DNA from 4 places in the Bradyrhizobium sp. IC3195 genome. Region 1 is predicted to be linked to each of the others. Evidence: predicted binding sites of a transcription regulator. Region 1 holds the regulator's gene; each other region holds the start of a gene.
The links. The regulator LexA, encoded in region 1, represses DNA repair genes until DNA is damaged. The targets are predictions, from matches to a motif close to TGTTCNNNNTGTGTTCNG.

Region 1 (7,262 bases):
CGGCCGCAAGGTCAAGGCGACCATGCACTGGCTGCCGGCGGCGGCCTCCAAGCCGGCGGAGATCCGCATCTACAACCAGCTGTTCGCCAATCCGAGCCCGGATGCCTCGAACTTCGCGACCGATCTCAACCCGAACTCGCTGGAGATCCTCGCCGATGCGCGGGTCGAGGCGTCCGTTGCGGAGAGCAATTCGACCGAGCCGATGCAGTTCGAGCGCCAGGGCTATTTCGTGCGTGACAAGGACTCGACGCCCGGCAAGCCGGTGTTCTCGCGCACGATCGGTCTGCGCGACACGTTCGCGAAGGAAGTCGCCAAGGGTTGAGAAGGGCTGAGCAGGACATGAGCAGCGAGGCCGACGCCATCGTTTCCGCCATCATCGCGAAATGGTGCGCCGGCTTCGCGACGCTCGATGCGGCCGCGCTGTCCTCGCTCTATGCGAAGGACGCATTCTTCTTCGGCTCCAACCCGAAGCTCTATCGCGGCCGGGACGGCGTCGCCGAATACTTCAACGGCCTGCCGCGCTGGCGCAGGCCAAGCGCCGCGTTCTCCGATGTGCACGCCGCGCAGGCCGGCCCTGATCTGATCAACATGGCCGCGACCATCACGTTCGGTCTCGCGGGCGAGCGGGATGATCTCGTCGTCAAGATGAGCTGGGTCATCATCCGCGAGGACGGCGGCTGGAAGATCGTCAATCACCACGCCTCGTCGCAGGCGCCGCTGATCTAGCAACGGGCGCCAGCCCGGAGAAAGTAGGGCGGTCTTCGCCTGTTCCCGATCCGTACCGCTATTCGCGCAGCCGCACGGTCCGGTAGCCTCCGCAGCCGTCGCGTATCGTAAGGTGCAGGGGAATGGCGGAGCCGGGCCGGCCAGGACGGTCCCAGGGAGTTGCCGGGACGTGGCCGGTCGGCCGCGCTACCCCGGCCGGCGGTTTTGCGCCGGCGGGCTTTGGCATCTGGCCGGCGATCATCGAGACGCTGCGCCAATGGGCTCGGGGCGAGGCCGGGCCTGGCCGGCTGTTGCCGTGGGTGCCGGTCGCCTTCGGCGGCGGCATTGCGCTTTATTTCGCCGCCGATCATGAGCCGGTGCTGTGGGTGGTTGCCGCCACAGCCATCGCGCTGATGCTCGGCGCGGTGCTGCTCCGGCGGAGCCGGCTGTTTGCGCCCGCCATCATGCTCGCGGCGGTCGCGGCTGGTTTTGCCGTGGCGACCTGGAAGACCGCGCGTATCGCGCACACCGTTTTGGCAAAACCGCTCTATTCGGTGTCGCTGTCGGGCTTCGTGGAAGCGCGCGACATCCGCGAGCGCACCGACCGCTTCGTGCTGCGCGTCAGCGCGATGGAGGCGCAGCGCAGCGACGTCAAGCTCGAGCGCGTCCGCCTCTCGGTGCGCAAGGGCACGGCGCCTGAGGTTGGCAGCTTCGTGCAGCTGAAGGCGCGGCTGCTCCCGCCGATCTCGCCGGTGCGCCCCGGCAGCTATGATTTCTCGCGCGACATGTTCTTCCAGGGCATCGGCGCCTCCGGCTTCGTGATGGGCGCGATCACGGCGTCCACGCCGCCGGATGCTGGCGGCCTGCGGCTGCGCTACGCGGCCTTCATGCAGGGCCTGCGCGATGCGATCGATGCGCGCATCCGCGCAACGCTCGAAGGCGATAACCGCGCGATCGCGACGGCGCTGCTCACGGGGCGGCGCGATGCGATCACCGCGCCTGTGAACGATGCCATGTTCGTCTCGGGACTCGGCCATGTGCTGTCGATCTCCGGCTATCACATGGCGGTCGTCGCCGGCGTCGTCTTCTTCGCGGTGCGCGCGCTGCTGGCCTTGATCCCGGGGCTGGCGGCCGGCTCTGCCATCAAGAAATGGTCGGCCGCCGCGGCGCTGGTCGCGGCCGCGTTCTACCTGTTGCTGTCGGGCGCGGAGGTTGCAACGCAAAGATCGTTCTTCATGACGGCGGTGGTGCTGATCGCAGTGATGGTCGACCGCCGCGCCATCACCTTCCGCACGCTGGCGGTTGCCGCGCTGATCGTGCTTGCGGTCGCGCCGGAGGCGTTGGTGCATCCAAGCTTCCAGATGTCGTTTGCGGCAACGCTCGGGCTGGTGGCGCTGGTGCAGATCGGCATGCCGAACCTGCTCGCATCGCCCGATCATTCCGCGACTGCGCGGATCGCGTTGTGGGGCGGCCGGGAAATCGCGATGCTGTTCCTGGCCTCGCTGATCGCGGGGCTCGCGACCACGCCATACGCCGCCTTCCACTTCCATCGCGTGACCCCATACGGCGTGCTCGCCAATCTCGGCGCCATGCCGGTGGTCTCGGCGCTGGTGATGCCGGCCGGGCTGTTGGGGCTGCTCGCGGCGCCCTTCGGGCTCGACGGCGTGTTCTGGTGGTTGATGGGGATCGGCATCGAGTGGATGGTCCTGGTCGCGCGCTGGGTGGCGGCCCTGCCGGGCGCCGTCGGCCGCATTCCCGCCTTCGGGATCGCGCCGCTGATCGCAGCGAGCCTCGGGCTCATCGTGATGGGCCTGTTGCGCACGCCCTTGCGCTGGTCCGGCGCCCTGGTGCTGCTGGCAGCGATCCTCTGGGGACTGTCGGTGCGGCAGCCCGATATCCTGATTGCCGGGGATGGCGCGAGCGTCGCGGTCCGGGGCGGGGATGGGCGCTTGCAGGTGATCCGCGCCAGCAAGGACAGCTTCCTGCTGAAGGAGTGGTTGGCTGCCGATGCCGATCCGCGCGATGCCGGCAACGCCTCGTTGGCGAGCGGGGTGTCGTGTGACGAGTCCGGCTGCGTGGCGCCGCTCGCGGACGGACGACTGATCGCGTTGGCGACGCGTATCGACGCGCTGGCCGATGATTGCAGCCGCGCCGCGCTGGTGGTGACGGCGCGGCCTGCGCCACCCGATTGCGCGGCGATGGTGGTCGATCGGGCGCGTCTTGCCAGTCAGGGCGCACTGGCTCTGACGAGACGCGGCGAGGGCTTTTCGGTGCAGGCGGTGAGGACGAGGGGAGCAAGCCGTCCCTGGCTGCCGGCCGGCGCCGGCGAGGGGGATTTCGACGGCAGCCTCGTGCCGAAGGCGGCCGTGCCCCGCAACCGGGACGCAACGCCATCGGAGGCCGACTTGCAGGCCGACGATTGACGCGGATCACAAATACCAGGCCAGCACGGCGTCAAGCCTTCCGTTGCCGATAACCGGCAGGGCCACCATTCGGCTCAGCCCGGCTGCGCAGGCTTCGGAGCCGGCGATCGAGCCGTCAGAGGTGAGATCGTCGTTGAGCGCGGGCATGCCGGCGGCCCAGGCGCCGCCGATGCTGCCTTCGCCCCTGGCGATGGACTGCGCCGCATAGCGTGCGGCGAGGTCGGTCTGCGCGCTGCAATCGCCGGCGCGAAAGACCAGCGCCGAACGGCCCTCGTTCGGGACCCAGATCTCGAAGCGTCGTGCAATCGGCGTTGCCTGCGCGGAGAGGAATGTCAGAACCCAGGTCTGGTCGGTACCGGTTCGGTAGGGCACGCCGACGCCGAGATTGATCCCGACCTTGGCGGCGTCCTCCCAGCGCAGGAAACTCTTGGCGTCGTGCAAGTCCTTGATGATCAGCGGCAGGCCCGCCTTCCAGGTGCGTCCGGGCAGGCCGAAGCCGCGCGGAAATCTGGTGTGGCGGGAGTTGAATTCGAACATGTCCGCGGTGCCGTAATAGCCATCGACGAGCCCCATCTCATGCGAGAGATCAGGATCGTTGTGCCAGAGTTCGATCGCGCCGACATGCGCCTCGTCGTCGCCGCAGAACAGCACCAGCACGGCTTGCAGGAATTCGCCCGCGAACACCGGCACCGCCACGCCGCAGGTGAGGCCGGCCGCAGCGGCCTGATCGGTCCGCTTGAAATAGGAGTTGGCGAATTTCGTGAGGATGACGGGGTGGCCACAGGCCCAGGCCTTGCCTGGAAGTCCCTCGTCATATCCGAAGTGCAGCTCTTCGCTGACGGCTTTGAACGCGGACAGCCCATCGTCGTAGAGGCCGCCGCCGAATTCCAGCCGCATGCGCGTCCGGTCGGGTACCCAAAGTTCAACGACGCGAATGAAGGTCTTCATCGAGCGTGTCCGCCGCCTCAAACCACGACAGCATCGGTCATTTGGCTGCGGAGCGGACGTTCAAAATGCGGGCAGCACGGCCCAAACTTCGTGCGACGACGAGGCGCGGCGGTGGGCTCGCCGATCGAATGTCCTGAAACACAAACTTACCGGGCTCGCCGGCCTCGGCCGGCGACGGCAATTTCAATCCCGGGCTCGGCCTGTCGGCCGAAGGGCGTCAGCCGATCGGCAGGCGCGTGATCGTGGGCCGCGTGTCGGCGACGATCTGCGGCTTGTGCTCGCGCTCGGGGGCTGGCTGCGTCACCGGCAATTGCAGCACGGTCGCGCGCTGACCTTCGACGAGCTGCGTCACCAGCACGTATTTGCCGTCGGGGAATTCGATCGCGTCATGATGGCGATCGGGAATGTGCGGGTCGATCTTGCCGAACTTGCCGACGCGAGAGTTCACGGTGCGCGTCCAGATCCAGCGGTTGTCGTAGCGGACATTGTCGGCGAAAGCGAGCTCCGTCCCCGGCAGCAGACAGACCGCGACGGAGGGATCGGCTTCGGAAGCGAAACCGCGCGTCGAGGTGCCGCGGAAGGTTGTCGTGACGATCGTCTCGCCGACTTCGGCGGGGCGCGTCGCGACGGCATGCAGGCTGTAGTCACACATCGGGTGCTCCTCATGCTGGGATAGCGACCCGCGTCTCTTTCGAGGCGCAGGCCTCTATCAGAGTGGAAGCATACAACGCTCTGCTCGGTTATGGGCAAATCTGCGGCTCGCGTCCGCAGCGCGCGATCACATTATCTTTCCCGGATTCGATAGGAACAAACCTCGCGTCCTTGCATTCGGCCGGAGCTATCAGCACTGCCGGCACAACTCTACCGGCGAAGCAGAAATGGCTGCGCGCCTGCGCGGGGGAATGTCGCGCGGGAAGATGGACCGGACAGCCGGCGCAGAACCAGAGAAACCGTCCAGCCGGAGCGGACAAGTATCCGCTCCGATCCTGGATCGCCGATGCCGATCGAAACGCGCGCGGCGCTTGATGTTTCCCGTATCAGTACTTCCGGTAAAGCCCGATCAGCTTGCCCTGGATCTTCACGCGGTTCGGCGGAAGAATGCGGACCTCGTAGGCGGCATTGGCGGGCTCGAGCGCGATCGAGGCGCCGCGGCGGCGGAAGCGCTTGAGCGTGGCCTCCTCGTCGTCGATCAATGCCACCACGATGTCGCCGGTATTTGCGGTCTCGTTGCGCTGGATCAGCGCCATGTCGCCGTCGAGGATGCCGGCCTCGACCATCGAATCGCCGCGCACTTCGAGCGCGTAGTGCTCGCCCGAGCCGAGCATGTCCGGCGGCACGCTGATGGTATGGCTGCGGGTCTGCAGCGCCTCGATCGGCGTGCCGGCGGCGATGCGGCCCATCACGGGCACCGCGACGGGGCGCTCGCCCTCGTCCGCGGGCGGGCTGGAGCTCGCGCGCACCTTGCCGAGATTGCCCTCGATCACGCTCGGGGTGAAGCCACGGCGATTGCCGGCGGCGGCCTGGAGCTCGGGCAGCTTGATCACCTCGATGGCACGGGCACGGTTGGGCAGGCGGCGAATGAAGCCGCGCTCCTCGAGCGCAGTGATCAGGCGATGGATGCCTGACTTCGAGCGCAGGTCGAGCGCATCCTTCATCTCGTCGAAGGACGGCGGCACGCCGCTTTCCTTCAGACGTTCGCTGATGAACCGCAGAAGCTCGTATTGTTTGCGCGTCAACATCTCGACCAAAGTCCCCCGGTTGATGTCGTTCGATTCCGACACGATGAAGCCGGCACTAAGCCGCTACATCCTCGAAACAAATCATGAACGGACACTATATGTTCGATATGTGTTCCGCAACTGCTTAATTTATGGTGAACGCGGCCAAGCTCGCGGAATGCGTGTGGCTGGGCGGCTCAGACGGGCAGCCGGAGCACCTCGCAAGGCGTGCCGGCCTCGGCCTTCGGCGCGAACGGTGCGCGCACCAGAAGTACCTGTGCCGCAGCGAGATTCGCAAGAAGGGAGGAGTCCTGATGGCTGACCGGAAGGGCGACGCGCGTGCCGTCGTCGCGCTCCTCCAGCCGCGCGCGCAGATAGTCCTCGCGCTGGTCGTTGGCGGCGAGATCGCGGCCCAGCACGGCGCGCTCGCGCCGATGATGAATCGCTGAACGGCCCGACAGGGCGCGAATCAAGGGGACCATGAACAGGAAGGCGCACACGTAGGACGACACGGGATTGCCGGGCAGGCCAATCACGCGCATCGCGCCTATCCGACCGTGCATCATCGGCTTGCCCGGCCGGATCGCGATCTTCCAGAACGCCATCGCGATGCCTTCGCCCTTGAGCGCCTGCTGGACCAGGTCGTGGTCGCCGACCGAGGCACCGCCGGTCGTGATCAGGATGTCGGCGCCGCTCTCGCGCGCGCGGCGGATGCCGGCGGACGTCGCCTCCAGTGTATCGGCGGCAATTCCGAGGTCGATGGTCTCGGCGCCCTCGCTGCGGGCGAGCGCATGCAGGGCATAGCCGTTGGAATAGACGATCTGGCCGCGACCAGGCGTGGTGCCCGGCATCACGAGCTCGTCGCCGGTGGCGAGAACGGCAACCCTCGGGCGGCGGATGATGGCGAGATGCGGATGATTCATTCCGGCGGCAAGGGCGAGATCGCGCTCGGTGAGGCGGATTCCCTTGCGCAGCAGCACGTCGCCTTCGCGGAAGTCGACGCCTGCAGGGCGGATGTGCCGGCCGAAAATGGCGGCTTCCTTGATCGTCACATGTTTGCCGTCGGCAGCCGTGTCCTCCTGGATCACGACGGCATCGGCGCCGTCGGGAACGACGCCGCCGGTGAAGATCCGCACGGCTTCGCCGGGGCCGACGCTTCCCGCGAGCGGCCGGCCCGCCGCGACCTCGCCGACGACGGTCAACCTCGAATCGTTTGCCGCGTCGGCCGTGCGCACGGCATAGCCGTCCATCGCCGACATCGCCTCCGGCGGCTGCGTGCGCCGCGCCGCGACATCGCGGGCGAGCACACGATGGTAGGCCTCGTCGAGGCAAACCATCTGTTCAGCCAGCGGCTCGACGCCGGCCAACACCGCAGCAAGCGCGTCAGAAACCGGCATCAGGGCCACGGGCGAACTCCGCAACAAATCAGGACTGGGTCGGCAAGTTCTAGCCGAGCGGAGGAGCTGAA
Region 2 (7,262 bases), on a different contig from region 1:
GGCCGCCGAAGCGATAATTCAGGCGGACTAGACCCATGTCGACGTCCTGACTGATGCGATCGCTCCCGAAGGCAACGCCCGCAGGCGTCGTGAAGGCGATCGTACGGTCGCCGAGGAAGATGTGGTTGTACTCGACGCCGAGTGTCCAGTTCGGAGCAAATCCGAATTCCAGGCCGGCGCCAACGGTGCCGCCCCAGCGGGTCTCGCGAGCCGACGCCAGCAGCGTGCCGGCGCCAGGCGTGCCAGGCGCGGCATAGACGTCGTACTTGTCCCCGACTACGGCGGCGCCGCCCTTCACATAGAGCAGCACGTTGTTCCAGGCATAACCGACCTGGCCCGTGATCAGGCCAAAAGCATCGATGTGAGAGCGGTTACGATCACCGGTGACCAAAGCGCTTCCAGGGAAGAGGAGGCTGACGTTGTCCCCCGAGAAGTCAGCCCAGTTGCCCTGGCCCTCGAGGCCGAACACCCAATTGGCCGACTGCCAGCGGTAGCCGATCTGACCACCGACCGTGCCGCCGGTCGCATCGTGACAGCCTTCAGCCACCAGAACGCCCGTGACCGGGGTCACGAAGTCCCAGCACTTGCGGCTCGTGCCGCCGCCGCCGTTGACGCCGATGTAGAAGCCGCTCCAGTCGTAAACCGCGGCGACCGCCGGGGCCGGAGCCTTGGTGTAGGGACGCGCAGCCATATCCGCCGCGCTTGCCGGAGCCGACAGCCCCAATGCCATTGCACTGATTACGCCGAAAAGAATCTTATTCATTGCAGTCTCCCCAAGTTTCGTCCGCTTCATGAAAGTCCCCGAAGCGGCTGATCAGACGCGACACCCATATGAATCAATTCCAAGGCAAAGGTAGCCTAAGGAAAGGGCAGAGTCCGTCTCCGGAAAGCCACACTCGCCGGACTATTGACAGGTTCCATCTTGATGAATGTTAAGAGTTTTTTCCTATTCAAGGGAACTCGAAAAGGTTCCATTCGGGGCTGGCGTTTTTCGCGGCACGCGGGAAAATGTCTGCCCGCCCATGATGAAGAACAAATCTGGAACAAACGTGCGCGCGATGCTATATGTGGGGATAACCTTGGGGGTGGCAGGCTGATCGGTGCCCGCAAGCGTATAGGGTCGCCCTAGCGGGCGCAGAGGAACGCGGGCAGCGGATTCGCCCTTTTGAAATTCAGTGGCATTCGGAGTGGAGAGCGGCGATGGCGGGAAGCGTCAACAAGGTCATTCTGGTTGGAAATCTCGGCAAGGATCCCGAAATCCGCCGCACCCAGGACGGGCGGCCGATCGCGAATTTGAGCATCGCGACCTCGGAGACCTGGCGCGACAAGAACACCGGCGAGCGCAAGGAGAAGACCGAGTGGCATCGCGTCGTGATCTTCTCTGAGCCGCTTTGCAAGATCGTCGAACAGTATCTGAAGAAGGGCGCAAAGGTTTACATCGAAGGCGCGCTCCAGACCCGCAAGTACACCGACCAGAGCGGCGTCGAGAAATACTCGACCGAGGTCGTGCTGCAGGGCTTCAACTCAACGCTGACGATGCTGGACGGCCGCGGTGGCGGCGGCGGAGGTGGCAGCTTCGGCGACGAGCCGGGCGGCGACTTCGGCTCCTCCGGACCCGTCAGCAGCGCGCCGCGCCGTCCCGTTGCCGCCGGCGGCGGCCGCAACAGCGACATGGACGACGATATCCCGTTCTGAGAGGGCGGGATTACTCGACGGAGATGCGGCGGCAACCTTGGCGCCGCTTGCGCCTCCCCGTCAGGAGACATTCCTAATTGACTGAACAGGCTCGGATTTTCCGGGCCCGCTTCATGTGTGGGGTGAGATTCGTATCAAGCCGGGCAAAACGGGCTGACCGGAGGCCCCTTGACGCGTGTTCAGGCCGGCGTTGCGGGCGTTCATGAAGGACCGATTCCGAGGGCGTGCAGGGCGCTGTTCCGAAGCCGTAAGTTATTGGAAGAATAAGCGGAAAAAGGACTTTCCGAGGGCGGTCAGGGTGGTTATCCGACCCCGGATGCGCTATATGATTCCCAGACAAACCCTCACCGGATTCCCCCTTGGCTGACGACGATAACAAGCCCGGCGACCAGCCGGCGCACCCCTCGGACATTCGCCCCGTTTCGATCTACGAGGAGATGAAGAAGTCCTACCTCGATTACGCCATGAGCGTGATCGTGGCGCGTGCGCTGCCCGATGCCCGCGACGGGTTGAAGCCGGTCCATCGCCGCATCCTGTTCGCGATGAACAATCGCGGCGATACCCCGGATAAGAAGCACAAGAAGTCCGCCGGTGCCGTCGGCGAGGTCATGGGTAAGTACCACCCGCATGGCGACCAGGCGATCTACGACGCCTTGGTGCGCATGGCGCAGGACTTCTCGATGCGCGCGCCCTTGATCGACGGGCAGGGCAATTTCGGCTCGGTCGACGGCGATCCCCCGGCGGCGATGCGCTACACCGAGTCGCGCCTGACCAAGATCGCGCTGAAGCTGCTCGAGGACATCGACGACGATACGGTCGACTTCCAGGACAATTACGACGGCTCCGAAAGGGAGCCGGTGGTGCTGCCCGCCCGGTTCCCGAACCTCCTGGTCAACGGCGCCGGTGGCATCGCGGTCGGCATGGCCACCAACATCCCGCCGCACAATCTCGGCGAGGTGATCGACGCCTGCGTCGCGCTGATCGACAATCCGGCGCTGACGATCGACGAGCTCAACGCCATCATCCCGGGGCCTGATTTCCCGACCGGCGGCATCATTCTCGGACGCCAGGGCATCCGCAGCGCCTATCATCTCGGCCGCGGCTCCATCGTGATGCGCGGCAAGGTCACCTTCGAGACGCTCCGGAAAGAACGCGAGGCGATCGTCATCACCGAGATCCCGTATCAGGTGAACAAGGCGACGATGGTCGAGCGCATCGCCGAGCTCTACAAGGAAAAGAAGATCGAAGGCATCTCCGACCTGCGCGACGAGTCCGACCGCGACGGCTACCGCGTCGTCGTCGAGCTCAAGCGCGATGCCGTGCCCGACGTGGTACTGAACCAGCTCTACAAGTTCACGCCGCTGCAAACGAGCTTCGGCGTCAACGCCGTCGCGCTCGATTCCGGCCGTCCGCAGACCATGAACCTGAAGGACATGCTGACGATCTTCGTCGGCTTCCGCGAGCAGGTCGTGACCCGCCGGACCAAATACAAGCTGCGCAAGGCGCGCGAGCGCGCGCACGAGCAGGTCGGCCTCGCCATCGCGGTCGCCAATATCGACGAGATCATCAAGGTGATCCGGCACTCGCCGACGCCGGCCGCCGCCCGCGAGACCCTGATGACCCGCGACTGGGCCGCGCGCGACGTCGAGGACATCATCACGCTGATCGACGATCCCCGTCACCGCATCAACGAAGACGGGACGATCCGCCTCTCGCTGGAGCAGGCGAGGGCGATCCTGGAGCTGCGCCTGGCACGCCTCACCGCGCTCGGCCGCGACGAGATCGGCGAGGAGCTGTCCAAGCTCGCCGGCGAGATCAGCGATTATCTCGACATCCTGCGCTCACGCGCGCGCATCCTGGACATCATCAAGACCGAGCTTGCCGAGGTAAAGGCCGAGTTCGCAACGCCGCGCCGCACCGTGATCATGGAGCAGGAGGGCGAGGTCGAGGACGAGGACCTGATCCAGCGCGAGGACATGGTCGTCACGGTCTCGCACGCCGGCTACGTCAAGCGCGTGCCGCTGTCGGCCTACCGGGCGCAGCGCCGCGGCGGCAAGGGCCGCTCCGGCATGCAGACCCGCGACGAGGATTTCGTCAGCCGGCTCTTCGTCGCCTCGACCCATACTCCGGTGCTGTTCTTCTCCTCGCGCGGCCAGGTCTACAAGGAAAAGGTCTGGCGGCTGCCGATGGCCGCGCCGAACGCGCGCGGCAAGGCCATGATCAACATCCTGCCGCTGGAGCAGGGCGAGCGCATCACCACCATCATGCCGCTGCCGGAGGATGAATCGACCTGGGGCCAGCTCGACGTGATGTTCGCGACCACGGGCGGCAACGTCCGGCGCAACAAGCTGTCCGACTTCGTCGACGTCCGCCGCTCCGGCATCATCGCCATGAAGCTCGACGACAACGAGGCGATCGTCGACGTGCAGATCTGCACCGAGCGCGACGACGTGCTGCTGACCGCTGCGGGCGGCCAGTGCATCCGCTTCCCCGTCACCGATGTGCGCGTATTCACCGGGCGCACCTCGATGGGCGTGCGCGGCATTGCGCTCGGCGAAGGCGACAAGGTGATTTCGCTGGCGATCCTGCGCCACGTCGACACCACCTCGGACGAGCGCTCGGCCTATTTGAAGATGCGCCGCGCGGTCGCGGGCGAAGCCGCCGCAGACGAGGCGCCGGCCGATGCCGAGGCCGAGGAGACCTCGGGCAGCTTCCAGCTCCCGCAGGAGCGCTATGTCGAGATGTCGGCGCAGGAGCAAGTCGTGCTGACCGTCTCCGTCAACGGCTACGGCAAGCGGACCTCGTCCTACGAGTACCGCACCACCGGCCGCGGCGGCAAAGGCATCGTCGCTATGAGCGTCAACCACCGCAACGGCAATCTCGTCGCCTCGTTCCCCGTGGAGGAGGCGGATCAAATCATGCTGGTCACCGACAAGGGCCAGCTGATCCGCTGCCCGGTCGAAGGCATCCGCATCGCCGGCCGCTCGACGCAAGGCGTGATCGTGTTCGACACCGCCGAGGACGAGCACGTGGTGTCAGTCGAGCACATCACGGAAGAGGCCGAGAACGGGAATGGAGCGAACGGGGAATAGAGGCTGGCGAATCGGGACTCATCCACCCGCCGTTCCTCGCAGCCGATAGTGCCCCCTGAACGAGATCGCGCCCATCGGGCCATTCCGACGGGCGCGAGCGTCGCGTAGTCTGCGACGAGACGTCACAAAAATTCCTGGGGTCTTGAGGGACCCGCCCGACGCGAACCTGAACAGATCCGATTACGGCGTGCGGTTGGCGGTCACGAGGCGGGCCTCGCGGACGTTGGCCTTGGTGCCGGCGCTACGCAGGCAGGACGCTTCGAAGTTCGGCCAGGCCTGCTGCGAGCAGTCACGGCCGATGCTGCGGATGTCGAGCCGGTCGCTCTTGGCCAGCGGCTGCGGCACGCTGGCTTCGACCTTCGGGGCAAAGCCGGGCAGGAGGGTGAGGGCCGCGGCAACACACGCAGACAGAGCGATCGCTGAAATGGTCTTGATCATGACAGTCCCCTGTGATGCGGCCGCCTACGCCCAGCACGCGGCCCGTCATTCGTTGGCCGGATTAGTAACCATGGCCAGTTTCCGGACGTCTTCGCCGATGTGGGAAATGGTTTCGTTCGCGCTCCGTTTTGTTTCGTGGCCGCCCGAGGACGAAACAAACCGGCTGCCGCTGACGCCCAACGGGACATTTTCGGAGGGGCTGGACCGGAAACGGGCTAGGAAACCTGCCCGGCTTGCCGGCCCGGGCGGGGCGCGGTAGGACGGGGCCATGCCGCGCATCGCCTTCTACCCAGGTTCCTTCGACCCCATCACCAACGGCCATCTGGACGTGGTCCGGCACAGCGTTTCCTTGTGCGACAGGCTCGTGGTCGCGATCGGGGTGCATCCCGGCAAGAAGCCGCTGTTCTCGACCGAGGAGCGCCTCAAGATGCTCGAGGACGTCTGCGGTCCGATCGCGGCGCAGGCCGGCTGCGTGCTGGAGGCGACGACGTTCGACGATCTGTCGGTGACCGCGGCGCGCAAGCACGGCGCGACCATCATGATCCGGGGCCTGCGCGACGGCACCGACCTCGATTACGAGATGCAGCTCGCAGGCATGAACGAGGCCATGGCGCCGGAGGTGCATACGGTCTTCCTGCCGGCCTCTCCCATGGTCCGCCCGATCACCGCCACTTTGGTGCGCCAGATCGCCGGCATGGGCGGGGACGTCTCGGCCTTCGTCCCGCCGCAGGTCGCGGCACAGCTCAAGGCCAAATTCGCCTGAAAACGGCGCGCTTCCTCTTCTCTCTGATCCGGAGTTGTCATGATCCGAATTCTCGCAGTTCTTGCCGCGCTTCTGTTCGCGGCGCCGGCGGTGGCGCAGCAATTGCCGGCAAATCTCGACAAGGCCAACGCCATCGTCATCGACAGCACCAAGGGCCGCATCGTCATCAAGCTCAGGACCGACATCGCGCCGCAGCATGCCGAGCGCATCAAGCAGCTCGCACGTGAGGGATTCTACAACAACGTGCCGTTCCACCGCGTCATGGACGGATTCATGGCGCAGACCGGCGACGGCGAGAAATTCAACGGCACCGGCGGCTCGAAATACCCGAACCTGAAGCAGGAATTCTCCAAGGTGCATTTTGCCCGCGGCATCGTCGGCATGGCCCGGCGCGGCGACAGCGTCGACAGCGCCAACTCGCAGTTCTTCATCATGTTCGCCGACGGCGGCAGCCTCGACGGCCAGTACACCGTGATCGGCGAGGTGGTGCAGGGCATGGACGTCGTCGACAAGCTGAAGAAGGCGCCCTCCGGCTCGCCCGGCGGCTCCGTCACCGATCCCGACAAGATGGTGAAGGTGCAGGTCGCCTCAGACATCAAATAGGCGCGGCCATGGCGCGCCGCGGTGGCAGGCTCCTGCTGGTTGCCGCGGTGCTGTTGCTCGCCACCTCCCGTGCGGCCGTGGAGGCCGCCCAGGTCGACACGATCCAGGACATCTTCCGGCACCTGCGCACCTGCTGGAGACCGCCGTCGCCGGCGAGGGCCCGCCCACTCGACATCACCGTCCTGGTGAGCTTTAACCGGGCCGGAAACATTCTGGGCCATCCGAGGATTACCTATGAATCCGCGGAGGCCTCTGACAACGACCGGCTGCAATACCGGATCGCGGTGATGGAGGCGTTGCAACGCTGCACGCCGGTGCCATTTACCGATGCAATGGCCGGCGCCGCCGCGGGACGTCCATTCGCGATCCAGTTCCGCAGCCGCAAGACGTCACCCGACAAGACTTCACCCCCAACGCAAGAGAGACGAGCATGAGCGTCACCGAAAACACCCTGATCCTCGAGACCACGCAGGGCCCCGTCACCATCGAGATGCGCCCCGATCTCGCGCCCGGCCATGTCGCGCGTATCAAGGAGCTGGTCCGTGAGGGCTTCTACGACGGCATCGTATTTCACCGCGTGATCGAGGGCTTCATGGCGCAGACCGGCTGCCCGCACGGCACCGGCACCGGCGGCTCCGGCAAGAAGCTGAAGGCCGAGTTCAACAAGGAGC
Region 3 (7,262 bases), on a different contig from region 1:
CAAAGCAGCTTTTGGCGAAGTTGGGATCGTAGCCGCGCGCCACCATGTTGCCGATCAGCTTCTCCTCGTATTGACCGATGGTGCCGACATTGCGGAAGGTCGCCATCGAGCGGCGCAGGCCGTTGGCTTCCTCGGAGGTGAAATGTGCGGCCTCGATCGCAATGCGCATCGCCTGCTCCTGGAACAACGGGACACCGAGCGTCTTGTGCAGCACCTTGTAGAGTTCGTCCTTGTCGCCATGCTCCGGTGACGGCGAGGGATAGCTCACCTTCTCGAGTCCGTTCCGCCGCCGCAAGTAAGGATGCACCATGTCGCCCTGGATCGGCCCGGGGCGCACGATCGCGACCTCGATGACGAGATCGTAGAAGGTGCGCGGCTTCAGCCGCGGCAGCATGTTCATCTGGGCGCGGCTCTCGACCTGGAACACGCCGAGCGATTCCCCGCGGCACAGCATGTCGTAAACCCTGGGGTCGTCCTGCGGGACGCTCGCCAGCATAAAACGCTCGCCCTTGTGCTGGTCGATCAGATCGAAACATTTCCTGATGCAGGTCAGCATGCCCAGCGCCAGCACGTCGACCTTCATCATGCTCAGTGCATCGACGTCGTCCTTGTCCCATTCGATGAAGGTGCGGTCGTCCATCGCGGCATTGCCGATCGGCACATAGGTGTCGAGCCGGTCCTGGGTCAGCACATAGCCGCCGACATGCTGGGACAGATGGCGCGGGAATTCGATCAACTCGGTCGCAAGCTCGACCGCGAGGTTGATCATGGGATTGCCGGGATCGAGTCCGGCCTGCCGGACCTGCATGTCGTTGAGGCCCTTGCCCCAGCTGCCCCAGACGGTGTCGGCGAGCGCGGCGGTGACGTCCTCGGTCAGGCCGAGCGCCTTGCCGACGTCGCGGATGGCGCTGCGCGGGCGATAATGAATGACGGTGGCGATGATCGCGGCGCGGTGGCGGCCGTAGCGGCGATAGACATATTGCATCACCTCCTCGCGGCGCGAATGCTCGAAATCGACGTCGATGTCGGGCGGCTCCAGCCGCTCCTTGGAGATGAAGCGCTCGAACAACAGGTCCACCTTGGTCGGGTCGACCGAGGTGATGCCGAGCACGTAGCACACGGCCGAGTTCGCCGCCGAGCCGCGGCCCTGGCACAAAATGTTCTGGCTGCGCGCGTAGTGGACGATATCGTGCACGGTGAGAAAGTAATGCGCGTATTTCAGCTCGGCGAGCAGCGCGAGCTCCTTCTTCAGGGTCGCGCGCAGCTTGTCGTCGATCTTGCCGCCGAAATATTTGTCGACGCCCGCCCAGGTCAGGTCCTCCAGATGCCCCTGCGCGGTCTTGCCCGGCGGTACCGGCTCGTCGGGATATTGATACTTCAGCTGATCGAGCGAGAACTCGATTGCGTCCGCAAAGCGCATGGTCTGCGCAATCGCCTCGGGAAAATCGCGGAACAGCCGCGCCATTTCACGCGGCGTCTTCAGGAAGCGCTCGGCATTGGCCTCTAACTTCCGCCCAATCGCCTCGATCGTGGTCTTTTCCCGGATGCAGGTCAGCACGTCCTGAAGCGGACGGCGGCCGGGATCGTGATACAGCACCTCATTGGTCGCGAGCAGCGGCACCTTTGCCTTTGCGGCGAGGTCATCGAGCCGCAAGAGGCGACGCTTGTCGTCGCCGCGATAGAGCAGGCTCGCCGCCAGCCACACGCCCTCGGCACGGCTCGCCTTCAGCTTTGCGAGGACATCCAGCGCCTGCGCCGGCTCGAGACGATGCGGCAGCGTCAACACCAGGAGCTGGCCTTCCGAGAATTCCAGGAGATCGTCAAGCCTGAGATGACACTCGCCCTTTTCGATCCGCGTGATGTCATCGCCACGCTTGCCCCTCGTGAGGAGCTGGCACAGCCGGCCATAGGCCGCGCGATCGCGTGGATAGACCAGGATGTCGGGCGTGCCGTCAATGAAGACGATGCGAGCGCCGATCAACAGTTTCGGCTTGTGCAGCACCTCGTCATTGTCAAGCTCCTGGTAGGCGCGCACCACGCCGGCAAGCGTGTTGTGGTCGGCAATGCCGATCGCGGGAATCCCGAGCTTGCTCGCCTGATGCACATAGGCGCGCGGATCCGAGCCGCCGCGCAGAAAGGAGAAGTTTGTGGTGATGCCGATCTCGGCATAGCTAAGGGTATTCATGCGAAGAGACCGTGCACATACCAGCCGGGAGACGCCGGCTTGCCGTCACCGTCGAACACCTCGCCTTCATAGAGACCGTCGCGAAAGATCCAGAAGCGCAGGCCTTCGGCATCCTCGATGCGGAAATAATCCCGCGTCAGCTGCTTGCCGTCCTGCCGCCACCATTCCATCGCGATGCGCTCGGGCCCCTCTACCCGCACCACCGCATGCAGCGCGCGCCGCCAGGTGAATTGATGCGGCGGACCGTCTGGCACGGTCGCGAACGGCACCTTGATCGGCTCCGGCTTGTCGAACAGCCGCAAGGGACGCAGCGGCGGCTCGCTCGCGACGCGCGCCGGCCATTCGGCCTGCATGGCAGCAGCGAGATGATGCTGCGCCGATGCGGCCAGCACCGCGCTTTCGGGGATGTGCGTATCCTGCGGCAGGTGCACGACGACACGCCTGCCGCCGATCCGCGCGGCGATGCGGTCGATCAGCGCCGCGAGTTCGTCATTGTCGTGGACATGGGCATCGAGATCGCGCTGCTCCTGCACCACGATCTCGGTGCGGCTCGCCGACAATCGCACCATGTCGAAGCCGAAACCGGGATCGAGGGGATCGGCGAGGGCATCGAGCCGCTCGCGGAACAAGCGGTCGACCACGGCGCTTCGCGTCACCGGACGCCCGGTCTCGACCGTAATCGTACGCACCACACCATCGGTGCGGAAGAACGCCGCTTCAAGCCGCCGCGCGCCTTTGCCCTGCTTCTCCATGGACGCGATCAACGTGTCGGCGAGCCGCGACAGCGTCATCGCGATCATGGTGTCGGTCGCGATCGGCTCGGCAAAGCGCTTCTCGACGATGTAATCGGGCAGCGGTTTGCGCGGGCTGATCGGCGCATCACCCTGCCCCAGCGCATGGGCGAGCAGCGTGGAGAAGCGCGCGCCGAACCGCGCCGTGATCTCGGAGGCGCTGCGCGAGGCGACGTCGCCGATGGTCTTCAGCCCGGCACGGCGCAGGCCGGTGGTGATGGCTTCACCCGCACCGAGCGCGGAGACTGGAAACGACCTGATCGCCTCCGCCTCGCCGCCATCGGCCACAATGGTGCCGGATACCTGCCGCGTCAGCGTGCGGGCGCAGACCGAGGTGCCCGCGATCGCCGCGCTGACGGCAAAGCCTTGCCGGTCGAGCGCCCGGACCAATGTCCTCAACAGCGCGGCCTCGCCGCCGAACAAATGCGCACAGCCGGTGATGTCCAGGAACAGCCCGTGCGGCGGATCGAGCGCCACCAACGGCGTGAAGCGGTCACACCAATCGGCGATATCGCTGAGCGTCTTCGCATCGGCCACGGTATCGGCGTCGAACACACGCAAGTCCGGGCACATCGCCCTCGCATTGGCCAGCGGTTGGCCGATATACAGGCCGAGGCGCTCGGCGGCCTCGTCCAGCGCATGGATCACCAGCGCATTGTTGTCCTTGATGACGACAATGCTCGGCTCATGGTTGGTTTTACCCAGCCCGGCGCTGCCAAGGAACCGCTGGATCCTGTCGATGGGCAGGCGCGGCAGCCACAGGCTGAGGATACGTCGAGGGTTCACTGAACTGGCACTCATCACAATTCCATTCCATGATCCACCGGCCGCAGGGGCCATGACGATTGCGCAAGAGCTCGGCATCGAACACCGGCGCGCCCCAGGCACTCCACATCGAGTCCGGCGGCGAATGCGCCGCACGCAGCATCCATCGTGTCTCCGCGGTCGAGGGCAGCGGCTGCGCGGCCATCCGCAGCAAGAGGCCGGTCACGCCCGAGCCTTGCGCGGCCAGCGTCAGCTTGCGGCTCGCCACCAGATCGAACTGCCTGGTCTCGCCCCAGAGCTCGAGCACGACGGCGCCCAGCGCATCGCAGGCGAGCGCGTCGGCCGAGGTGCGTAGCGCGCTCTCGACATCGGCGGCGCGCACCATCACCACACAGCGCGGATCGAGGCCGAGCTCGGATAGCCCGCTCATCGACAGCGCGCCGGTTTCGAGCTCCGAAAAATCCTGCCGCACCCACAATAGCGGCCGGCGTGCGCTCACGCGTCCCGCAAGGCCCATGACAAACCCCGTCGCGGCCGCGCCCTGTCGCCCCTCGCAAAACACCTCGTGGATCGCCGCGCGCGCGAGCCCGCCCTTCAGCGCGGCGTCGGCCGCGCCATGGCCGAGTACGATGCGATCGCGCGGATGCACGACTTCCGCCGTCTCGATGCGCTCGATCTGGCCGCGCAGGATCGCAAGCGCGCTCATACGTGCGCCGCTCATGCTCGCCGCTCCTCAGAGGTGATTGCCGATGGCTCTCAAAAAGAGAACCAGCGGCTGGCTCATTTGTTCATGATATGTTCTAATATAAAGCTAACGGCGCCGGCAGAGTCAATCGAATTGGCGCATCCAAAGATTCATGAGCGGAATCAAAGAGATTCAAACATGGACGTACAACGCAAGCTGGAGATTCTGGCGGATGCCGCCAAATACGACGCATCCTGCGCCTCCAGCGGTACCGAGAAGCGGGATTCCAGCGACGGCAAGGGCATGGGCTCGACCGCGCCGGGCATGGGCATCTGCCATTCCTACGCGCCGGACGGACGCTGCATCTCCCTGCTCAAGGTGCTGCTGACCAACGCCTGCAATTACGATTGCCTTTATTGCGTCAACCGCGCCTCCTCGAATGTCCCACGCGCCCGCTTCACCATCGACGAATTGGTCAAGCTCACGCTCGACTTCTACCGGCGCAATTACATCGAGGGCCTGTTCCTCTCCTCCGGCATCATCCGCAGCCCTGATTACACGATGGAGCAAGTGGTGAGCGTCGCGCGAAAACTGCGCGAGGAGCATCATTTCCGCGGCTACATCCATCTGAAGACCATTCCCGAGGCCGACGACGCGCTGATCGCCGAGGCCGGCAAATATGCCGATCGTCTTTCGATCAACATCGAGATGCCTGAGGAGACGAGCCTGCAGCAATTCGCGCCGGAGAAGGACGTGCGGGCGATCCGCCGCACCATGGGCAGGCTGCGGCTGAAGCTGGACGAGGCCGAGGAGAGCCGCAGCGCCAAGACGAAGGCCAAACCGCAGCGCTTCGCGCCCGCCGGACAAAGTACGCAGATGATCGTCGGCGCAGATAGCGCCTCCGATCACACCATTCTCCACACCAGCGCCAATCTCTACGGCGCCTACCGGCTGCGGCGCGTCTATTACTCCGCCTTCAGCCCGATCCCCGATGCCAGCCGCGCGCTGCCCCTGCGCGCGCCGCCGCTGCTGCGCGAGCACCGGCTCTACCAGGCCGACTGGCTGATGCGGTTCTACGGCTTCGATGTCGGCGAGATCGTCGACGACAGCGCGATGCTGCCGCTCGACATCGATCCCAAGCTGGCCTGGGCGCTGCGCCACCGCGACCGCTTCCCGCTCGACGTCAACCGCGCCAGCCGCGAGGAGCTGCTGCGCGTTCCGGGCTTCGGCACCAGGACGGTCGAACGCATCCTCGCAACGCGGCGCACCACCACGATCCGCCTCGCCGATCTCGCGCGGCTGCATGTGCCCCGCAACAAGGCGCTGCCGTTCATCGTCCTCAGCGATCACCGTCCCTCACCGCATCGTCTCGATGCCGCCGGGTTGATCGAACGGTTCAAGCCGAAAGCAACGCAACTGGGATTTGGCTTCTGATGCAGTACATCATGCTCGACACCGAAACCGATTTCGACGGCTGGCGCAAAGCCGCGCGCAGCCTCGTGCTCCATCACGTGCCGCCCGGCGCGGTCACCTGGACCGTGCAGGGCCGCGAAGCGGACTTGTTCGCACCGCCCGCGCCCTCTCCGATCCTCGAGATGAACGAGGGCACCTTCAACGTACCAGGCAAATTCGTCGAGCTCGCCAAGGCGGCGATCCTGCATCGCGACGGCGAGCGCTTTGCGATCCTCTATCGCCTGCTGTTCCGGCTGAAGGACAATCACGATCTCATTGAGGTCGCGACCGACCCCGATGTCGCGCTTGTCACGGCCATGGCGAAAGCGGTCTATCGCGACGAGCACAAGATGCATGCCTTCGTGCGCTTCCGCGAGATCGGCCGGGAACGCGAGGCGCATTACGTCGCCTGGTTCGAGCCGGAGCATCACGTCGTCGAGCTCGCCGCGCCCTTCTTTGCCAAGCGCTTTTCCGACATGCCCTGGTCGATCCTGACGCCGGACCTCTGCGCGCATTGGGACGGCCATGCGCTCTCGTTCACGCCGGGCGTCAGCAAGAGCGAGGCGCCGGGCGAAGACCGGCTCGAGGAAACCTGGCGGCGCTACTATGCCAGCATCTTCAATCCGGCCCGGCTCAAGGTGAAGGCGATGCAGGCCGAGATGCCGAAGAAGTATTGGAGGAACCTGCCCGAGGCTTCGATCATTAAGCCCTTGATCGAGGACGCCGAGCGCATGACCGGCGCCATGATCGCCAATGCCGCAACCGATCCGCACAAGCCTCAGAAGCGGCCGGAGGCTCCGATGAAACGCAAGTCAACTGCCGACGATCTCGAAACGCTCCGCGAGGAGGCCGCGCATTGCCGCGCCTGCCATCTCTACAAGGACGCGACACAGACCGTGTTCGGCGAAGGGCCTGAGAATGCCAACATCATGCTGGTCGGCGAGCAGCCCGGCGACAAGGAAGACCTCGCCGGCCATCCCTTCGTCGGCCCGGCCGGGCAAATGCTCGATCGCGCACTGGAGGAGGCCGGCGTCGACCGCAAGAAGGTCTATGTCACCAACGCGGTGAAGCACTTCAAATTCGTGCCGCGCGGAAAGATCCGCCTGCACCAGAAGCCGAACACACCTGAAATCCGGGCGTGCCGGCAATGGTATGAGCGGGAAGTTTCGACAATCCAACCGGATCTCATCGTGGCGATGGGCGCCACCGCCGCGCAAAGCGTGTTCGGCAAGATCACCCCCATCGGGAAGAACCGCGGCCGGTTGATCGATCTTCCCGAAGGCCGCAAAGCGCTCGTGACGGTGCATCCGTCCTATCTGCTGCGGCTGCCGGATCCCGAAGCCAAGGTTCTGGAATATCGGCGCTTCGTCGAGGATCTGAAGAT
Region 4 (7,262 bases), on a different contig from region 1:
CGAAGGCCTGCTCAAGCAGTCGCAGCAGCTCGCCGGCGAGCTGCAGACCCAGCAGCGCGAATTGCAGCAGACCAACGACCAGCTCGAGCAGAAGGCGCAGCAGCTCGCCGAGCGCAACGTCGAGGTCGAACGCAAGAACCAGGAAATCGAGCAGGCCCGCCGCGCGCTCGAGGAGAAGGCGACCGAGCTCGCGCTGACGTCGAAGTACAAGTCCGAATTCCTCGCCAATATGAGCCACGAGCTGCGTACGCCGCTGAACTCGATCCTGATCCTCGGACAGCAGCTCAGCGACAATCCCGATGGCAACCTCTCGGCCAAGCAGGTCGAGTTCGCCCGCACCATCCATGGTGCCGGCACCGACCTGCTCAACCTCATCAGCGACATTCTCGATCTCTCCAAGATCGAGTCCGGCACCGTGACGGTCGACGCCGAGGAAATCCTGACCGCGAACCTGCTCGAGACCGTCGGCCGGCCGTTCCGGCACGAGGCGGACAACCGCAACCTGTCGTTCAAGATCGACGTCGATCCGAACCTGCCGCGCAGCATCGTGACCGACTCCAAGCGGCTGCAACAGGTTCTGAAGAATCTGCTCTCCAACGCCTTCAAGTTCACCGCCGACGGCGAAGTGCGCCTGAAAGTCGCCGGCGCAATCGGCGGCTGGGGGTCGGATCATCCGGTGCTGAACTCGGCGCCGGCCGTGATCGCCTTCGAAGTGTCCGACACCGGCATCGGCATTCCCCTGGAGAAGCAGAAGCTGATCTTCGAGGCGTTCCAGCAGGCCGATGCCGGCACCAGCCGCAAATATGGCGGCACCGGCCTCGGCCTTGCGATCAGCCGCGAGCTTGCCAGCCTGCTCGGCGGCGAGATCCACCTGCGCAGCGCGCCGGGCAAGGGCTCGACCTTCACGCTCTATCTGCCCTTGAAATATTCCGGCCCGACCCTCGCGCCGCGGGCGCCGGCGTCACAGCAATACGGCCAGCCGCCGGCGCTGCAGCCTGCCGCGCCTGACCAGCAGCGCGTTATCGAGCAGCTGCCCGACGACCGCCTCAACCTCGAGCCCGGCGACACCATTCTCCTGATCGTCGAGGACGACCCGCATTATGCCCGCGTGCTGGTCGATCTGGCCCGCGACAAGGGCTTCAAGGTCCTGGTCGCCGCGCGCGGCGCCGAGGCCCTCGAGCTCGCCAAGCAATACCAGCCGACGGCCGTCTCGCTCGACGTGTTCCTGCCCGACATGCTCGGCTGGACCGTGCTGAGCCAGCTCAAGCACAATCCGCTCACCCGCCACATCCCGGTCCAGATCATCACGCTCGACGAGGACCGCCAGCATGCGCTGGCGCGCGGCGCCTTCTCCTTCGTCAACAAGCCGACGACGACCGAGGGCGTCTCGGCCGCGCTGACGCAGATCAAGGAATATGCGCGGCCGCGGCGCAAGCGGCTCTTGATCGTCGAGGACAACGAGGCCGAGCGGCTCTCGATCCGCGAGCTGCTGCACCACGACGACATCGAGATCCTGGCCACGGATACCGGGGCAGGCGCGCTCACGACGTTGCGCGAGCAACCCTGCGATTGCGTGGTGCTCGACCTCAGGCTGCCCGACATGAGCGGCTTCGAGGTGCTCGATCAGATCCGCAACGACGAGGCGCTGTCGAACATCCCCGTCGTGGTGTTCACCGGCCGCGAGCTCTCGGCCGAGGAGGATGCGGAACTCCACACCATGGCACGCAGCATCGTGGTCAAGGGCGTGGAATCGCCCGAGCGCCTGCTCGACGAGACCGCGTTGTTCCTGCACCGCGTGATCACGGAGTTGCCGCTCGAGAAGCAGCGCATGCTGGAGAAGCTGAACAGTTCCGACGAGGACCTGATCGGCAAGACCGCCCTGCTCGTCGACGACGATGCCCGCAATATCTTCGCGCTCTCGAGCGTGCTGGAACGACGCGGCATGAAGGTGCTGACGGCCACGACCGGCAGCGAGGCGGTGACCTTGGTCGAATCCAATCCGGAGATCGCGATCGTGCTGATGGACATCATGATGCCGCAGATGGATGGCTACCAGACCATCGGCGTCATCCGCGAGAACCCGGCCTTCGCCCGTCTGCCGATCATCGCGTTGACCGCCAAGGCGATGAAGGGCGACCGGGAGAAATGCCTCGAAGCCGGCGCGTCCGACTACCTCGCCAAACCGGTCAACACCGACCAATTGCTGCTTGCGATCCGCATGTGGCTGCATCGCTGAGTTGGACATGCGTATGGACCAGGAAAAGGTCAACATCCTGCTCGTCGACGACCAGCCGGCCAAGCTGCTCGCCTATGAGGTGATCCTGAAGGATCTCGGCGAGAACCTCGTCATCGCCTCCTCGGGCCGCGAGGCGTTGGAGGTGCTGCTCAAGACCGAGATCGCGGTGATCCTGGTCGACGTCTGCATGCCCGAGCTCGACGGCTTCGAGCTCGCCGCGATGATCCGCGAGCATCCGCGTTTCCAGAAGACCGCCATGATCTTCATCTCGGCGATCCAGGTCAGCGACATCGACCGGCTGCGCGGCTACGAGATGGGCGCGGTCGATTACGTGCCGGTTCCGGTCGTGCCGGAGGTACTGCGCGCCAAGATCAAGGTGTTTGCCGAGCTCTACCGCAAGACGCGCGAGCTCGAACGGCTGAACCACGAGCTCGAGGATCGCGTCCGCGCCCGCACCGCGGAACTGGAGGCTTCCACCGCGAAGCTGCGCGAGAGCGAGCAGCGGCGCAGCATGGCGATCGCGGCAGGCAAGATGGGGTCCTGGGACTGGGACTGGATCAGCGGCGATTGGATGTGGGACGAGGGGCAATACAATATCTTCGGCGTCAGCCCCGACAATTTCGAGATCAATCCGGCCAACGTTCAGGCCCTGCTGCACCCCGACGACGTCGACCAGTTGCGCAAGGCGATCGCCGAGTTCAACAAGGGCACACGCGCCTATGAGACGGAGTTCCGCATCATCCGGCCCGACGGCGAGGTGCGCTGGTGCGTCGGCACGGCGGCCGCAACCACGGACGAGAGCGGGCGCGTGGTGCGCGTCAGCGGCGTGACCGTCGACATCACCGAGCGCAAGCGCGCCGAGGAGCGGCAGAACCTGCTGGCGCGGGAAGTCGATCATCGCGCGAAGAACGCGCTGGCGCTGGCGCAGTCGATCGTGCGCCTCACCCGGGCCGACGAGGTCAAGGCCTATGTCAACGCCGTCGAGGGGCGCATCAATGCGCTGGCGCGCGTGCACACCATCCTGTCGCTGTCGAGCTGGCAGGGCGCCGAGCTCTCCAGGCTGATCGACGAGGAGCTTGCGCCCTACTCGCTGGGCGACCAGATCAAATTGGCAGGGCCCGAAGTTCAGTTGCTGCCGGCGACGGCCCAGACGCTGGCGCTCGCACTGCACGAGCTCTTCACTAACTCGGCAAAGTACGGCGCGCTATCCACGCGAGCGGGGCGGCTCGCGATCGATTGGCAGGTCGACGAGGAGCTGCTCACGCTGAGCTGGGAGGAATCCGGCGGTCCCCTGGTCAAGACCCCGAAATCGCGCGGCTTCGGCACGCGAAGCCTGCTTGCGAGCATCGAGTCCCAGCTTGGCGGACAGGCGCAGTTCGATTGGCGCGCCGAGGGCCTGCTGTGCCGTCTTGAGGTGCCGTTGACACGCAAGACCGCGGCGGCTGCACCAAGCAAGTTCGACACCGCCGGCGCTGCCGAATTGCAACGCGCATCCGGTTAACCTGACGCTGCGCTGGTCATGCGCTGCGCCGTGCGCGGTTCGCGCGCGACGCGCCCCTCGAGCCAGGCTTCCGTTCGGGCGAGATCGCGCAGCGCCCTCGCGTAGCGGCGGGCCGCGCTCCGCTCCGCGCCAAGCGGAAGCTTGCGCGCCTTGCGCAGGATGTCCGCGGCCGCGTTGCGATAGGCCAGCGAGCGGTAAAGAAAGACGACCTTACCCATATCGATGTTCCCGTTTTGCTGGCGCCCATCTTGGCAAGCCCGGCATGAACGCCGGATGAAACGGGCGGTAACAATTCCTTCAGCGGAACGGAACCCGGCGATCACATGCGCGTTGGCGTGGCAGTTCGGGATGCCGTCCCATGCGCACCAAGAAGTCGTCTGAGCTGATCTCTGCCAGCGGCCTTATCAAGCTGATGACGCATGCAATGATGGGCGCAGCGCTCGGCCTCATTTTCAGCCTCACGCTCGTCCTGTCCAATCCAGCCGTCGCCAACCTGCTGAACAATGGCGGAAGCCAGGCCGCGATGGTCTTCGCCCTCACCTTGGTGACGACCTTCGCGATCGGCGCGACGCTCACCGGCGCCGTGTTCATCCTGGCCGAGGACAAGCAAACTTGAAGCGTGGGTGACGCACGGAAGATACTTCGCCGGGAACTCCCTGCCGCGACGCGCGGTTTGTGCCTGCGTCAATTTAACTCAGGGAGTTTCCCCGCATGAAGACGACCAAGCTCGCTCTCGCCGTAATATTGGCAACCGGCCTTGCCGCCGCGCCGTTTGCCGCCCAGGCCAAATCGCACAAGACTAAGCATGGATCCTCGATGTCGTCGGCACAGACCACCGGCGCCAACACCAAGTCCTCCAAGGGCGCTGATCCGTCCGGCCAAGGCGGCGCCGGTCCCGGCTCTGATCAGGGCGGCACCATGACCAACAAGGGCGGCATGACCGACACCAAATAGGCGCTCCCTGGAATCATGAAGGGCTCCGCATTGCGGAGCCCTTTGTCTTCTATCTTTGGTTCGGCGCTCGGCCTTCAGTATACGGCGCCAAGGATCTCAGCGGCGCTCGGCTGCGCGCGCGGAGTTGCCGCCTGTCTTCACGGCACGAAGCCGCACCCGGTCGCGGACGTTCGGCAGTACGTCGCTGCCGCCGGCAGCCTTCCATTCGGCGATCAAGAGATTGATCTTCCGGCGCAAGTCCATCTGCGCCAGGGCTCTCTCCGTGCAGTCGTGATCGCGCTTGACGAGGTCGCGCACCGACGCCTCGACGTCGGCCATCTCAAGCCTCAAGGCTCTGATTTTACGTCGAATTTCATTAATTCTGTTGTCCATGCCTTGTTAGAACAAAATAAGAACATATAGTCAAGTCACGATTTCAGGACGGAGACGCCAGATGCAGGTTCAAGGTAAATACGACGCCAGATTTTTCCTGGGCGAGCAGATGACGCGGGCGCAGGGTCTCAAGCTGAAGCGGCTCAGCGAAGAGGCCTACCAGCCCGGCCAATATGCGCGGGATCTGTCCTTCAGCGAGGCCGCCCGGCGCATCCAGGTGCTGGAAGCGGAGATCGAGCTGGCAAACTCCTTCTAGAGCATCGCATCGCGCTTTAGGCATGCGCCGTTCCACGCTCCCGGAACCATGGCTGTGCAGAATGGTTCTCCCCGCCGAGGGAGAATATGCATGGCACGCAAGGCAAAAAAGCGCCGCTACTCACGCAGCTCGGGAAGCGATGTCGCCACCGAGATGCGGCGTTACAAGAAGGGCACCGCGAAGAGCGGCCGTGGCGGGCGCGGCGGCCGCGTCAAGAACCGCAAGCAGGCCATCGCGATCGGACTGTCGAAGGCACGCAAGAAGGGCAAGAAGGTCCCGAAGAAGGCTTCGAAGCGCAAGAGCGCCAAGAAGACGTCCAAGAAAGCATCCAAGAAAACGTCCGGGACGTCGTCCAAGAAATCGTCGAACAAGAAATCATCGAAGCGCAAATCCAAGCGGTCGCGCTGACCCGCCTCAGATCATGCTCCCCGGCATGAAGCAGCGGATCGAAATCCCGAACGCAGTCTTGACCGGCCACACCATCGTGCGGCCGGCCCGGTTGGGCTCGGTGATGACGGCCTCATCCGGCACATCGATCCACTGTCCGTCGATGCGGACACGGTAGCGCCCGTTGTGCGACTCCCAGTCGAGATCGGCAAGGGCGAAACCGTCCGCGTCCGAGCAGCACGGACCGAGATGGCTGCGCAAACTGTCGAACCATGGCTTCAGAGGAGAATTCGCGTAGCGGCCGTCGTCGCGCCCGAGCGCGTTTCCCCCCGAGAGCACCAATGGCGCCACGAGCAGCGCACTCCTGAGCGAGAGCTTCAATCGATCCATGTCGGCACCGATCACTTGTGAACCACCGGCGAGTTCCACAAAGCGCCGGGAGGCTCGAAGTTCCACGCTTGCAACCCCTCTCAGCGGCGACGTTGGCGCAGAGCACCGAGGCGCCCTTGCGAGTGTGATCAGCGAACACGGCTTTTTCGGACGCACCAGGTCATCATCCCTACCGTTAACGAGAATGTGACCGGCCTGGTGCGGACGTGACGTGTGTGCAAAAGGCGGCCCGAAGGCCGCCTTCCTGGATTGGTAAGGGTCGAGTTGACGTTATGCGAGTGGCACCGCAACGAAGCGGGTGGCCTCCGCGCTTCTGACCTGAAGCAGCACGCTGCGCTTGCCCGACGATTTGGCCTGCGCCAGCTCGGAGCGCACCTCGCCGACATTGCTGACAGCCTTGCCGCCGACATTGAGGATGACGTCGCCGGTCCGGATGCCGCGTTGCGCGGCCGGGCCTTGCGGATCAACCTCGGTGACGACGACGCCGTTCTGGCCTGCGCCCTGAACGTCACCGGCGGGCGCCAGGCTGAGGCCGAGGCGCGGCGTGCCGGCACCCGGCTGTCCGCTGCCCTCGTCGGCATTGCCACTGCCATTGCCCTTGGCCTGCCGCTCGTTCGGCAACTCGCCGAGCGCCAGCGTCACCGTCTTGCTGTCGCCCTTGCGGAAGACATCGAGCTTCACGGACGTGCCCGGCGTCAAGCCGGCGATGGTGCGGGCGAGGTCGCGGGAGTCCTTGATCGTGGTGCCGTTGACGGCGGTGATGACATCGCCCGCCTGGATGCCGGCCTTCGCCGCCGGGCTGCCATCCTGCGGATTGTCGACGATCGCGCCGCGCGCCTCCTTGAGCCCGAGGCTGTCGGCAATATCCGATGTCACCGGCTGCACCTGCACGCCGAGCCAGCCCCGGGTGACCGCGCCCTTGTCCTTCAATTGCGCGACGACGAGCTTGGCGGTCGAGGCCGGGATATCGAAGCCGATTCCGACCGAGCCGCCCGAGGGCGAGAAGATCGCAGTGTTCACGCCGATCACGTTGCCGTTCATGTCGAAGGCCGGGCCGCCGGAATTGCCCTTGTTGATCGGCGCGTCGATCTGGATGAAGTCGTCATAGGGACCGTTGCCGATGTCGCGGCCGCTGGCCGAGACGATGCCCGCGGTCACGGTGCCGC

Region 2: the regulator LexA is predicted to act here: its motif matches at 1,029-1,046, upstream of I6F09_RS31550 (single-stranded DNA-binding protein).
Region 3: the regulator LexA is predicted to act here: its motif matches at 4,527-4,544, upstream of I6F09_RS12545 (putative DNA modification/repair radical SAM protein).
Region 4: the regulator LexA is predicted to act here: its motif matches at 5,071-5,088, upstream of I6F09_RS10455 (DUF3072 domain-containing protein).

The regions. Positions count from the first base shown of each region.
Region 1 covers NZ_JADYVG010000009.1:54,451-61,712, reverse strand. Annotated here, with positions in the region: gene I6F09_RS19015 (glutamine--tRNA ligase/YqeY domain fusion protein) at 1-322, shown strand, start outside; gene I6F09_RS19010 (SgcJ/EcaC family oxidoreductase) at 340-726, shown strand; gene I6F09_RS19005 (ComEC/Rec2 family competence protein) at 849-3,128, shown strand; gene I6F09_RS19000 (GAF domain-containing protein) at 3,135-4,076, opposite strand; gene I6F09_RS18995 (hypothetical protein) at 4,294-4,728, opposite strand; gene lexA (transcriptional repressor LexA) at 5,114-5,815, opposite strand; gene glp (gephyrin-like molybdotransferase Glp) at 5,992-7,200, opposite strand.
Region 2 covers NZ_JADYVG010000024.1:56,136-63,397, forward strand. Annotated here, with positions in the region: gene I6F09_RS31545 (outer membrane beta-barrel protein) at 1-763, opposite strand, end outside; gene I6F09_RS31550 (single-stranded DNA-binding protein) at 1,201-1,695, shown strand; gene gyrA (DNA gyrase subunit A) at 2,055-4,787, shown strand; gene I6F09_RS31560 (hypothetical protein) at 4,968-5,225, opposite strand; gene coaD (pantetheine-phosphate adenylyltransferase) at 5,494-5,988, shown strand; gene I6F09_RS31570 (peptidylprolyl isomerase) at 6,028-6,591, shown strand; gene I6F09_RS31575 (hypothetical protein) at 6,600-7,025, shown strand; gene I6F09_RS31580 (peptidylprolyl isomerase) at 7,022-7,262, shown strand, end outside.
Region 3 covers NZ_JADYVG010000004.1:482,385-489,646, reverse strand. Annotated here, with positions in the region: gene I6F09_RS12560 (error-prone DNA polymerase) at 1-2,185, opposite strand, end outside; gene I6F09_RS12555 (DNA polymerase Y family protein) at 2,182-3,777, opposite strand; gene I6F09_RS12550 (DNA repair protein) at 3,674-4,462, opposite strand; gene I6F09_RS12545 (putative DNA modification/repair radical SAM protein) at 4,625-5,860, shown strand; gene I6F09_RS12540 (UdgX family uracil-DNA binding protein) at 5,860-7,262, shown strand, end outside.
Region 4 covers NZ_JADYVG010000004.1:26,654-33,915, reverse strand. Annotated here, with positions in the region: gene I6F09_RS10485 (HAMP domain-containing protein) at 1-2,236, shown strand, start outside; gene I6F09_RS10480 (HWE histidine kinase domain-containing protein) at 2,250-3,737, shown strand; gene I6F09_RS10475 (hypothetical protein) at 3,734-3,955, opposite strand; gene I6F09_RS10470 (hypothetical protein) at 4,096-4,353, shown strand; gene I6F09_RS10465 (hypothetical protein) at 4,449-4,691, shown strand; gene I6F09_RS10460 (hypothetical protein) at 4,788-5,009, opposite strand; gene I6F09_RS10455 (DUF3072 domain-containing protein) at 5,125-5,319, shown strand; gene I6F09_RS10450 (DUF6496 domain-containing protein) at 5,410-5,727, shown strand; gene I6F09_RS10445 (hypothetical protein) at 5,734-6,096, opposite strand; gene I6F09_RS10440 (Do family serine endopeptidase) at 6,367-7,262, opposite strand, start outside.